DNA from 3 places in the Staphylococcus hyicus genome. Region 2 is predicted to be linked to each of the others. Evidence: riboswitches for the same ligand, from Rfam matches in the RefSeq annotation. Region 2 holds a riboswitch; each other region holds the start of a gene.
The links. A riboswitch is a leader RNA that binds a small molecule or an ion and turns the genes downstream of it on or off. The one in region 2 is predicted to bind S-adenosylmethionine.
Positions count from the first base shown of each region.

Region 1: it holds a riboswitch for S-adenosylmethionine, as region 2 does, so the genes downstream of both, SHYC_RS09470 (methionine ABC transporter ATP-binding protein) here and metK (methionine adenosyltransferase) in region 2, are expected to answer to the same signal.
Region 3: it holds a riboswitch for S-adenosylmethionine, as region 2 does, so the genes downstream of both, SHYC_RS01285 (O-acetylhomoserine aminocarboxypropyltransferase/cysteine synthase family protein) here and metK (methionine adenosyltransferase) in region 2, are expected to answer to the same signal.

Region 1 covers NZ_CP008747.1:2,005,570-2,009,932, reverse strand. Annotated here, with positions in the region: gene SHYC_RS09480 (toprim domain-containing protein) at 45-440, shown strand; gene SHYC_RS09475 (thioredoxin family protein) at 406-726, shown strand; SAM riboswitch class I at 760-866, shown strand; gene SHYC_RS09470 (methionine ABC transporter ATP-binding protein) at 966-1,994, shown strand; gene SHYC_RS09465 (methionine ABC transporter permease) at 1,987-2,682, shown strand; gene SHYC_RS09460 (MetQ/NlpA family ABC transporter substrate-binding protein) at 2,707-3,531, shown strand; gene SHYC_RS09455 (polyprenyl-phosphate transporter PopT) at 4,018-4,363, opposite strand, start outside.
Region 2 covers NZ_CP008747.1:1,156,577-1,160,939, reverse strand. Annotated here, with positions in the region: gene SHYC_RS05535 (aldo/keto reductase) at 1-327, opposite strand, end outside; gene SHYC_RS05530 (NERD domain-containing protein) at 541-1,449, opposite strand; gene metK (methionine adenosyltransferase) at 1,538-2,737, opposite strand; SAM riboswitch class I at 2,842-2,954, opposite strand; gene pckA (phosphoenolpyruvate carboxykinase (ATP)) at 3,167-4,363, shown strand, end outside.
Region 3 covers NZ_CP008747.1:314,669-319,031, reverse strand. Annotated here, with positions in the region: gene SHYC_RS01295 (MFS transporter) at 1-707, opposite strand, end outside; gene SHYC_RS01290 (type 1 glutamine amidotransferase domain-containing protein) at 933-1,625, opposite strand; gene SHYC_RS12220 (hypothetical protein) at 1,745-1,909, opposite strand; gene SHYC_RS01285 (O-acetylhomoserine aminocarboxypropyltransferase/cysteine synthase family protein) at 1,923-3,203, opposite strand; SAM riboswitch class I at 3,263-3,360, opposite strand; gene SHYC_RS01280 (carbohydrate kinase) at 3,606-4,363, shown strand, end outside.

The sequences.
Region 1 (4,363 bases), 850 kb from region 2:
GAGTTTTTTTGCACTGAATACTAACTTTTTAGAAGGTGAAGACCATGGCGATGATTAATAAAGTAATTGTTGTAGAAGGCAAATCTGATAAAAAAAGAGTTAAGGAAGTGTTATTAGAACCGGTTGATATCATTTGTACACATGGCACGATGGGCATCGAAAAGTTAGATAATATGATTGAATCTTTGTACGGCAAACAAGTATATATTCTTGTTGATGCTGATACTGAAGGGCGAAAGATTCGAAAATGGTTTTCAAAGTATTTAAGTGAAAGTACAGATATCTTCATTGATTCAACTTTTAGTGAAGTGGCACGGTGTCCACGAGATTACCTCTCAAATGTTTTAGGGCGGCATGGATTTGACGTCAAAAACGATTTTTATGTAAAAGGAAAGTATTCATATCATGAGTGTTTTAGAGCAATCGAACAATACATTTAATGAACAAGAACAAGATATTAAATTAATCTTTGGCTATACGCCGATGTGTGGTACGTGTAAAGTGTCAGAACGCATGTTACACATCGCTAATAGTGTCACGCAATTGCCTTTAGAAAAACGAGATTTAAATTATTATCCTGAATTTAGCCAAATGTTCGAAATACAATCTGTTCCAATTTTGTTAATTATGCACAATGATAAAGAAGTTGATCGCATTTATGCATTTCAATCTGTTACATTTTTACTTGAACGGTTAAAAAAAGTGATTGACGAAATTCGAGGATAGTGATAATATTTAAACAATTCAATATTCAGAAAACTCTTATCTAGAGTGGTGGAGGGATGTGCCCTATGAAGCCCGGCAACCGTCTAAATTTAGAAATGGTGCCAATTCACATAAAGTATTTATACTTTTGAAGATGAGAGAAACGCATCGAAATCTATGCTTTCTCTTATTTTTATATAGGAGAAAGCTTTTTTTGTTCTGAAATTTGATAATTCGCAACACATTGAGGGGGAAGCGATATGATTGAGCTTAAAAATATCGTTAAACAGTACGAGAGCAAATCTAAATCCGTTTTAGCTGTTGATCATGTTAATCTAACCATTAACACAGGTACCATATTTGGTATTATTGGTTTTTCGGGTGCGGGAAAAAGCACTTTGGTGCGACTGTTTAATTATTTAGAAACACCAACGTCTGGCGATGTTGTTATCGGTGGAGATCATATAGGCCACTTGAGCAAACAAGCGCTAAGGTATAAAAGACAAAAAGTGGGCATGATTTTCCAACATTTCAATCTATTGTGGTCACGCACTGTACTTGATAATGTACGATTTCCGTTAGAAATTGCGGGTGTATCGAAACGTCATGCTAAAGCAAAAGCATTGGAATTGATAGAACGTGTTGGCTTAAAAGGGCGTGAACATGCGTATCCATCAGAATTATCAGGTGGTCAAAAACAACGTGTTGGTATTGCTAGAGCACTTGCAAATGACCCGGAGGTATTACTTTGTGATGAAGCAACGAGTGCATTGGATCCGCAAACAACAGATGAAATACTCGATTTATTAATTCAATTGAAAAAAGAGCAAAACTTAACCATTGTGATTATTACGCATGAAATGCATGTTATACGTCGCATTTGTGATGAAGTTGCGGTCATGGAAAATGGAAAGGTAATTGAACAAGGTAAAGTATCTGAAGTTTTTGAAAATCCAAAACATTCAGTCACTAAGCGCTTTGTGCAAGAAGATCTTCAACCTAAAGCTGAATTTGAAGACATTTCAGGTCTCGTCAAGTTAAATTCAAATGATAAACTTATAAAACTCAACTTTTCAGGTGAAGTGACGACACAGCCTATAATTTCGTATATTTTAAAAACGTATGATGTGGCTGTAAATATATTAGAAGCCAATATTAAACATTCTAAGTCAGGGGCTATTGGTTTTATTGTTGTACATATTTCTAACATCGACCAAACACAGTTTGAGCAATTAAAACTTGATTTAGAATCGAAACAAATTGAAGTTGAGGTGATTGCCCATGGGTAAAAGTTTTACTGAGATATTGCATGAAATGCTAACACTGCCAAATGTGCGTTGGCCAGATGTATGGACTGCGACCTATGAAACACTGTATATGACGATTATCTCGACTTTCTTTGCATTTATATTTGGCATCATTACAGGAGTAGTGTTATTTCTAACTTCTAAAAGTAAATCTAAAGCCGGTCGAATTTTTTATAATCTCGTGTCATTTTTCGTTAATTTATTCCGCGCAATCCCATTTATTATATTGATTTTATTGCTGATTCCTTTTACAAGTTTAATTTTAGGCACAATAAGTGGCCCTACAGGTGCATTGCCTGCATTGATTATTGGTGCTTCGCCTTTTTATGGACGACTTGTTGAAATTGCTTTAAAAGAAATAGATAAAGGTGTGATAGAAGCAGCTTGGTCAATGGGTGCAAACACATGGACGGTGATACGGAAAGTTTTAATTCCTGAATCGCTCCCTGCTTTAATTTCTGGCATAACTGTTACTGCAATTGCATTAGTTGGATCTACAGCTGTTGCAGGTGTTATTGGTGCGGGAGGGTTAGGTAATTTAGCGTATTTAACAGGATTTACACGAAATCAAAATGATGTCATTTTAATTTCAACCATTTTAATTTTAGTTATCGTCTTCGTTATTCAATTTTTGGGAGATTGGACAACGAATAAAATAGACAAACGATAAATACAAGATAAGGAGAATGTAATAATGAAAAGATTTTTATCAATTGCTGTAATTTTAGTTCTATCTGTAGTATTGGTTGCTTGTGGCAATAACGATTCAAAAAGTAGTAAGGAAGATAAGAAAATTGTGGTCGGGGCATCTCCTGCACCACATGCTGAAATATTAGAAAAAGCGAAGCCAATATTAGAAAAAGAAGGATACAATTTAGAAATTAAAACGATTAATGATTATACGACGCCAAACAAATTGTTAGATGCAGGTGAATTAGATGCAAACTTTTTCCAGCACACACCATACTTAGATACAGAGAAAAAAGATAAGGGCTATAAAATAGAATCAGCAGGTAACGTACATTTAGAACCAATGGCTGTATATTCTCAAAAACACAAAAGTCTAAAAGATTTACCTAAAGGGGCAGAGATTTTTGTATCTAATAATCCTGCAGAACAAGGGAGATTCTTGAAATTCTTTGTGGATGAAGGGCTTATCAAAATTAAAAAAGGTGTTAAAATCCAAGATGCTACTTTTGATGACATTGTAGAAAACAAAAAAGATATTAAATTTAACAGTAAACAAGCAGCAGAATTTTTACCAAAAACATATCAAAATAACGAAGGTGACGCAGTTATCATTAACTCTAACTTTGCAATTGAACAAAAGTTAAACCCACAAAAAGATTCTATTGCTGTTGAAAAATCTGATGATAACCCGTATGCGAATTTAATTGCAGTTCAAGAAGGGCATAAAGATGACAAAAAAATTAAAGCTTTAATTAAAGTGTTACAATCTGATGAGATTAAAACATTCATTAAAGATAAATATAATGGAGCAGTAACACCAGCGAAATAATAAAAATGACGCAGGGACATAAACTATTTCAATTTTGATTGTTCCTAACACCTCGCTTTTCTAGGCGCCTTACCACAACGAGGGAACATTACAGAAATCTAATTGATTTCGTAGTAATGTCTCCCCGTGCATGAAGACGTTAGGAATGCAATGCATTACGTCTTCAGTCCACTTATGAACATGCGTGAATAGGTGGTCTGCGTAAGTTACGGAAAGCTTTCTAAGCGCATACTTATTCCAGTCAGCTACTGCCTTATATATTGTAAAAGCCAATAGTCTTGGATTTATGCGCTCGAAATGGATTTTCGGTTTCGGCTTAATGCCTCAGAAGTCTCAGCTAAGGAAGCAATCAAAGTGATGTTTTAATTCATCATCTTTCCCCCAGTAAGACTAAATTTATATATAAATATAACCAACAAAGTTCATTACAATGAATTTTGTTGGTTTTTTTTGATTAACAGGGTAGTTATGTTCCAGCCCTGTTTTTTATTCATGTGTATAACGACCTAAAATATAACTTACAGTAAACCCTATCATTAACGTGAAAATAGATATTATCCACGTCAATAAAGTAGTGGGAAGTCCAGGGAAGACAGAGAATAGTGATCCTACCACTAAACCTAAAATTGCTGCATACGTTAAATACGTATAGTGTGTGAGTAAATATTTGATTAATTTACTCGCAACAATAAATCCAACAAGTACGCCAAAACCGACTAACATAATAACGGGTAACGCTTGGAAGTTAAAACGTACAATTTCTGAAATCGCATACGTTACAGTACTGTATACGCCAAGTAATAATAATATGAATGATCCTGATATGCCGGGG
Region 2 (4,363 bases):
CATAAGGTTTTCATCTTGACCTGGCCAATGCATTAAATATAAATCTAAATAGTCTAACCCTAATAATTTTAATGACTCATTATAGGCTTGTTCTACATTGTCCCGACCATAGTCATCTAGCCATAATTTTGATGTGATAAATAAATCTTCGCGTTTAATATCAGATTCCTCAAGAGCTGCTTTAATACCTTCGCCAACTTTTTGTTCATTTTTATAAATCATTGCTGTATCAATACTTCGATAGCCATTTAATATTGCGTGTTTTACCGCTTCTTTCGCTGTTTGGTCGTTTTTAACACGAAATACGCCTAACCCAACTTGAGGCATCGTATTCCCATTATACAATTTGATTTCTTGCAAAGCTCTCACCCTTTCTTATTTGAATTTATCATATCGAAGTCCTCGCATCGCGTAAATCATTTTGTCTCAACTCCCACATAGACAAAAAGAGCAGGACATGTTCTGTCCTACTCTTTAGTCATTCACTTATTATTATGTCATTCTTATTTATTTTCTAAGCTATGACACGCTTAAATAGTATTAGTTAAATGATTCAATTTCATCCATAATGGTTTGTAAATCATTTACATCGTATTGGATACGGCCGTGAAATACAAATTTATTAAAGAATTCATCAAGTTGCTCAGGGCCCACCAATACTTTTGTGCCACTTTGCGATGCGTAATTCGAAATGGTAATATCGCCTTCATGTCTCGGATTGAAATAAAGAATCGCAGTTGGTACATATTTGAGATTAAGTTTTTGCTGTAAAGTCGTTGCCAATGTTTCGATAGACTGAAGCTGCGATGTGTAATCAATTACAGACAAAGCTTGTTTTTCATCATTTTGATCAAGCACAAGTGTTTGTGGTGATTGTGTATCTAAATTCAACGTTTTAAACACCTGTTCCATCATAGGATTTTCTTTGAATTGACTTTGACTTACACCTTGATATACATGTCCTTTTAATAATTCTGAATCAATAATATATAGACCTGTACGCGTTAGTACAAGATGACTAATGCGTGTTATCTCTTCTAAAGAATTCGTTGGCATGAATATGTTTGCCATAATGTGCATATCTTCAGGACGGATACGTTTTTCTTTTACAAGACGTTCTCTAATTCCTAACAAACGCATATCTGTAATATATTCACTATCATTTTTAGAAAATAATTTTAATGCATCAATTTCACGATTTTTTGATGATACCATTGCATCATATTGTTCTTTATGACGCGTATCTGATTTTTTCTTTTCAATTCGAACTTCTTCTAAAGCTTCTTTATGTTCAGCGTTTAATTTTTCTTCTTTAGATTGATACTGACTCGAATATGTTTCTTTAACTTTTTTCTTACTGCGCAATGCAAATAAAAACATGATAAGAAATAAGAATGCGAGCACACTCGCAACGATTAACCCAATTTGAATGGGATCTAATTGTGACATGGACATTGACCTACCTTTTCCTTCATTTGCTTTATTATAATCATTATATAAAAAAGCGAATAAAATCGCGAATCTTTATTGAGAAAATTTATTTAAGCGTTTCTACCGCTTCCTTTAAAATATCAATTTTGTTTGTCTTTTCCCAAGGGACATCAATATCATTGCGTCCAAAATGACCATAAGCCGCAGTTTGTTTATAAATCGGTCGTTGTAAGTCTAACATTTTAATGATTCCGGCTGGACGCAAATCAAAATTTTGTCTAACAGCTTCTATTAAAATGTTTTCCGACACTTTTCCTGTGCCAAATGTATCAATAGCTATCGATACCGGTTGTGCGACACCGATTGCATAAGCAATTTGTACTTCACATTTATCTGCTAATTCTGCAGCTACAATATTTTTAGCAACATAGCGTGCAGCATATGCAGCCGAACGGTCTACTTTCGTAGGATCTTTACCAGAAAATGCACCGCCACCATGACGCGCATAACCGCCATACGTATCAACAATGATTTTACGACCAGTTAAACCTGCATCACCTTGAGGACCACCGATAACAAAACGTCCAGTTGGGTTAATAAAGAATTTCGTATCTTTATCAATTAAATGATCTTCAACAGTTGGATAAATCACATGTTTTTTTAAATCTTCTTGAATGTCTTCCAATTCAATATCTTCATGATGTTGAGATGAAATGACAATCGTATCGACACGTTTAGGATGATTATTTTCATCATATTCAACCGTAACTTGTACTTTACCATCTGGTCTTAAATAACTTAATGTTCCATCTTTACGAACCGTCGTTAAACGCTTAGATAACTTATGCGATAAATCTATCGGCAACGGCATAAATGTGTCTGTTTCGTTTGTCGCATATCCAAACATTAATCCTTGGTCTCCAGCCCCAATATTTAATACTTCATCTTGATCTTGGTCGCGATATTCTAAAGCACGGTCTACACCTTGTGCGATATCAGGTGATTGTTCATCGATAGCTGTAAGTACAGACATTGTTTTATAGTCATACCCATATTTTGCTCGAGTATATCCGATTTCTTTAACGGTCTCACGAACAACTTTAGGTATGTCTACATAAGTAGAAGTTGTAATCTCTCCAGCAATTAAAGCCATACCAGTCGTAACAGTCGTTTCGCACGCCACACGTGCATTCGGGTCACCTTTCAAAATTTCATCTAAAATTGCATCTGAAATTTGATCGGCAATTTTATCTGGATGTCCTTCAGTAACTGATTCTGAAGTAAATAAGCGTCTATTGTAAGTCATATTAAGCTCCTTTTTATTTTATTACGAAGTTCTCTTTGTAACTGAGCCAATAAAAAAAGCCTTTCATACTCTTAAATAGAGAGAAGGCCTTTAACGTCCATTCGCTCTTATCGTTCAGACTGTATATGTCTGCAAACGGTTTGGCACCTTTCTTCTATAAAAGAAGAGGTTGCTGGGTTTCATTGGGTCCATGTCCCTCCACCACTCAGGATAAGAGAATCCGTTAGTCCTATATTACATAAATTTTTTAACAGTGTCAATTCAGTTTGAGTTTATGTAACACAAATATAAAACCGATACAGCAATCTAATTATTTTACTATTTTTCTCTCCAAATTACCTAATTTCAGTATGGATAATGAAATCATTGTGTTATACTCTTGAATTGTAAAGGCTTACATCGCCGAAATCACTATTGGAGGGATAAACCATGTCGTTTGATACACAAGCAATTGACGCTTTAAAAACCAAGCCTTCATCTCATTTTCAACTTACTACTACTGAACTCTACAACAAAATTTTAAAACGAGACGAAGCTGAACTCACAGAATTTGGGGCCATTAATGCAAAAACGGGCGTATATACAGGACGTTCTCCAAAAGATAAATATATCGTAGACAATCCTCAAGTCAAAGATGATATTGATTGGGGTACGGTTAATCAGCCGATTTCAGAAGAAAAGTTTTTAAACTTGTACTACCAAGTGATTGATTATTTGGACAGTAAAGATGAGATATTTGTTTTCAATGGTTATGCTGGAAGTGATAAAGATTCACAACTTGATTTAACAGTCGTCAATGAGTTTGCGTGGCATAATTTATTTGCTCAAAATTTATTTATTAAGCCAAGCTCTAAAGAAGAAGCTTCAAAAATCAAAGCTGACTTTACAGTTATATCGGCACCAACATTCAAAGCCGACCCAGACAAAGATGGACTACGGTCTGAAACGTTTGTCATTATTTCATTCAAACATAAAACCGTTTTAATCGGGGGCACGGAATATGCGGGTGAAATGAAAAAATCAATTTTCTCTGTGATGAATTACTTATTACCAAAACAAAAAATAATGAGTATGCATTGCTCTGCAAACGTGGGTAATAAAGGTGATGTTGCATTATTCTTTGGATTATCTGGTACTGGAAAAACGACTTTATCAGCAGACCCTAATCGTAAATTAATCGGTGATGATGAACATGGATGGAATGAAAATGGTGTCTTTAATATTGAAGGTGGCTGTTATGCCAAGGCCATTTCATTGTCCGCAGAAAAAGAACCACAAATTTTTAAAGCCATCAGATATGGTACGGTTTTAGAAAATTGCGTCGTGGATTCACAAGGATATGTCGATTTCGACGATAACAAATTCACTGAAAACACGCGTGCTGCTTATCCAATTCACCATATAGATAACATTGTCGTTCCGTCCAAAGCGTCACATCCAAATACAATTATTTTCTTAACAGCAGATGCTTTTGGGGTATTACCTCCTATTTCTAAGTTAACAAAAGATCAAGCAATGTATCATTTCCTAAGCGGTTTTACATCAAAACTTGCGGGTACTGAACGTGGTATTACTGAACCTCAACCCTCTTTTTCAACATGTTTTGGGGCACCATTCTTGCCATTA
Region 3 (4,363 bases), 840 kb from region 2:
ACGGTTTGAATATGTTGGCCATGTTGGACGAGGACACTCTCTCCTAAAACAACATATACGTTAATAAAGGTCATTAACAACACAAAGCCAATTAAATAGCAAAGCATCAATATTGGGTTTTGAAATATGGATGCAATATCTCGTCCAAAATCTTTGAAATGCACTGCTGTTTCCTGTAATGGGGCTTGAGGTAATAACCAAAGATTTACAACAGCTAGTACAGCATAGCAATTCCCTAATATAAGGAAGACCATACGCCAATCATATGCGTTCGCAATCATTTCACTAATCACTTGTCCGAAAATGCCCGCAAACAAAAAGCCCATTGTCATAAAACTTGTCGCTGTCACACGTTTGTTTTCAGGAAATAAGTCTGAAATGTAAGCAATGATGATCGGCGCATAGGCGGCAGCGGCTAAACCTTGAGCGCCTCTGAATACCACAAGCATCATAAAGGACGTAGAAAAAACGGACAGCAACGTAAAAATAGTATGTGCAATTAAACCATATAACATGATTTGTTTGCGCCCAAATTTATCCGAAAGTATCCCATATATTAAACATCCTAGCGCAAATGTGAACGAAAATGCCATGCTGGCCAATGGTGTATTTGTGACGGGTACGGAAAAGTCTTGCGCAATTGATGCACCTATCGTTATCGTGCTGTATAAACTAAACATGACTAAGAGCCCCGTAATAAATAACACAAAGGTTATCCCATGATAATGGACCCGCTCCATAAATGTCACCCCTCAAAAATATAGCGTTAAGATTAAAAAATATTATGGAATTAGATACTTTATTTTCCCATATTACCTCAGTCGAATGCCATTCGAAACCCTTTTTTGATTTACCGCAATATAAAAAGCAACATCATAAATAAACCATGACGTTGCTTTCAAATCCCTTAATTCATACAAGGAGGCACACCATTATTTCGACGCTAATGCATCTTTAACCGCTTCAGCTACTTTCTTCGCCGATGCTGGATTTTGACCTGTAATCAGATTACCATCCACTTGGATAAACCCTTTCATAGGTACTTTTGATTTCGTATATTGCGCACCTTTAAGTTTCAATTCTGATTCGAGTTCAAAAGGTACTATTTTTTTGCGATTCGCTAATACTTCTTCAGCGTTTGAAAATCCTGTTAATTTTTTCCCGTCGATAAGGAAATAATGATTCGGTCTCTTCGCTTCGAGTAAGGCCGCTGCCCCGTGACATACAGATGCCACGATGCCCCCCTTATCATAAATCGTGTTAATCGCTTGTTGTACATGCGTATTTCCTGGGAAATCATACATCACACCATGGCCTCCTGTAAAATAAATCACGTCGTAAGCGGACGGATCTGCTGTGTCAATACTTGGCGTTAACTTTAATTGATCCATAAACAATTCATTTTCATAATAACTTTTTGTCAGCTTGTCTAATATACCTGGTGTTAAACTGACAGGATCTAAAGGTGTTTCGCCACCTTTAATGTTGTATAAATCGATTTGGTAATCTTCATTACCATGAAAGACATCATAGAAATGGACTAATTCACTTAACCATAAGCCAGTGGGTTTATCTGTGCCGTCAAATTGTGTATGGCTTGTATTGACAATCATAATTTTTTTCATGTCGCATTCACCACTTTTTCAAAGATTTGTGTTCATTATAATGAAGTTTTGGGTTGATGACGAATGATTTGTTTATACTTTGTCTGTACCCTTTTTTAAATTGGGTGCACTCCCCACTTTTAATAGGATTCCTCTGTTTTCATTTTTAATTGAATCGCCTCTTCATATTCTTTTATTTTAGATTCTTTCATCATATGCGCAGCTTTATTGATTGGCACATATACTTGCCATTCCTCTTTTTTGGCTTTCAACGTTTCTAATGTTTGTTTTTGTATCGATGTCACACAGATCCCCCATTTATTTAATCGCAGCAAAACCTTTTGCCAAATCGTTTAAAATATCATCAATATGTTCGAGTCCAATAGAGAGTCGAATGGTTTCCGGTGCTATACCTGCTGCCGCTTGTTCTTCAACCGTTAATTGTTGATGCGTCGTCGAAGCAGGATGAATCACTAACGATTTCGCATCTCCTACATTTGCGAGTAATGAAAATAATTCTAATGCTTCAATAAATTGCTTCCCTGCCTCATAACCGCCTTTGACACCGAATGTAAATACAGCTCCAGCACCTTGAGGCAAATACTTTGTTTTAAGGTCGTAATATGGACTCGTTTCAAGTCCCGCATATTTCACCCACGCAACTTTAGCATGGTTCGATAAATAATGCGCTACTTTTTCCGCGTTTTCAACATGACGTTCCATACGCAATGACAATGTTTCTAACCCTTGTGTTAATTGAAATGCGTTAAATGGTGACAATGCGGCACCTGTATCACGTAATAATGTCGTGCGAATTTTAAAGGCCAGTGCAGCGTCACCAAACTTTTCGCTAAAGATGATGCCATGATACGATGGATCAGGTTCACTTAATCCAGGAAACTTACCATTATTCCAATCGAAGTTCCCACCATCTACAATGACACCACCCATTGATGTCCCATGGCCTCCGATAAATTTGGTCGCGGAATGGACAACGATATTTGCGCCGTATTCAATCGGTCTAAAGAGATACGGTGATGCAAACGTATTATCTACAATGAGTGGAATGCCATAAGATTTTGTGATTGCGCTTATTTTTTCAAAGTCTTCGATGTTGCCTTCAGGGTTACCAATGGTTTCAACAAATAGTGCTTTTGTATTCGCTTTAATGGCCGCAGTTACATTTTGTGGGTCTTTCGTATCAACGAGTGTCACTTCTATTCCAAATTTAGACAGCGTATGTGTGAATAATGTATGCGTCCCACCATATAACGTTTCACATGCGATAATATGGTCACCTGCATGTGCGACAGCTTGAATCGCATACGTGATAGCCGCCATGCCTGAAGCAACAGCCACTCCCGCAATCCCGCCTTCAAGTTCTGCTACTCGGGTTTCAAGTACTGCCGTTGTCGGGTTCATCAGGCGCGTATAAATATTCCCCAATTCTTCTAAACCAAATAAATTGGCTGCATGATCCGTATCGTTAAAATTAAACGACGTCGTTTGATATATCGGAAGTGCGCGTGCATTCGTAGCTGCATCCACTTCTTGTCCGGCGTGCAATTGTCGCGTCTCAAATCGATAATCTTGTGTCATGTTGATTCCCCCTTAAAATTAAAAAACGCCTACCTCGAAAGATAGACGTGACGTAATCAGACTCATCTCTCAGGCATGTCACCTGCAGGAATTAGCACCTAACTTAAAAGGTTGCCTGGCTTCAAAGGGCCTGTCCCTCCACCATTCTGGATAAGTAATATGAAATTAAAACTAGTTTATTATACTCACGTATTGAAGTCAACACAAAATTCTGACAACTTTTATAATTTGGGGTCGCCTACACAAAACTTACAGAAAAATACTTTTAAAAGCACATCGCACATATAATGAAATTTGTAAACTTTTTGAACGTTCTTTTGAAAGCGTTTACATTACGTTGCTGATTTGCTAACCTAAACAAAAGTTTAATAATCAAACTTTTGTTTACTAGGAGGTGCCATAGTGAATAAAAATGAAAAATTAATCCTTGAACGCATTCAAGACAATCCATTCATCTCTCAACAAGAATTAGCGAAAGCTGTTGGACTTTCTCGACCTGCTGTCGCAAATATTATTTCCGGTCTCATTCGAAAAGAATACGTGCTCGGTAAAGCCTACGTTCTCAATGATGACTTTCCAATCGTATGCATTGGTGCTACAAATCTTGACCGTAAATTTTACGTCAATCAAACATTGCAACAAGGAACATCGAACCCAGTCACATCAACGCGCTCAGTTGGAGGTGTCGCACGCAACATTGCTGAGAACCTTGGTCGTTTAGGTGAAAATATTGCTATGCTTTCTGCGAGTGGAAATGATAGTGAATGGGACATGATTAAGCATTTGTCCAGTCCTTTTATGAGTCTTGATCACGTCCAACAAGTTGAGAACGCCAATACAGGATCGTATACGGCTTTAATCGACAAAGATGGCAATATGGAATACGGTCTTGCCGACATGGAAGTGTATAACGAAATGACACCAGAATTCTTAATCAAGCGTACTCACTTACTTCGGAAAGCTAAATGTATCGTTGTCGATCTCAATTTACCAAAAGATTCACTTGATTTCTTATGTGCCTATAGTGAAAAACACAACATTAAACTCGTCGTCATTCCTGTATCGTCACCAAAAATGAAACATATGCCTGATTCCTTACATGCGATTGACTGGCTCATTATTAACCGCGATGAAACGGAAACTTTTTTGAAGATGACAAT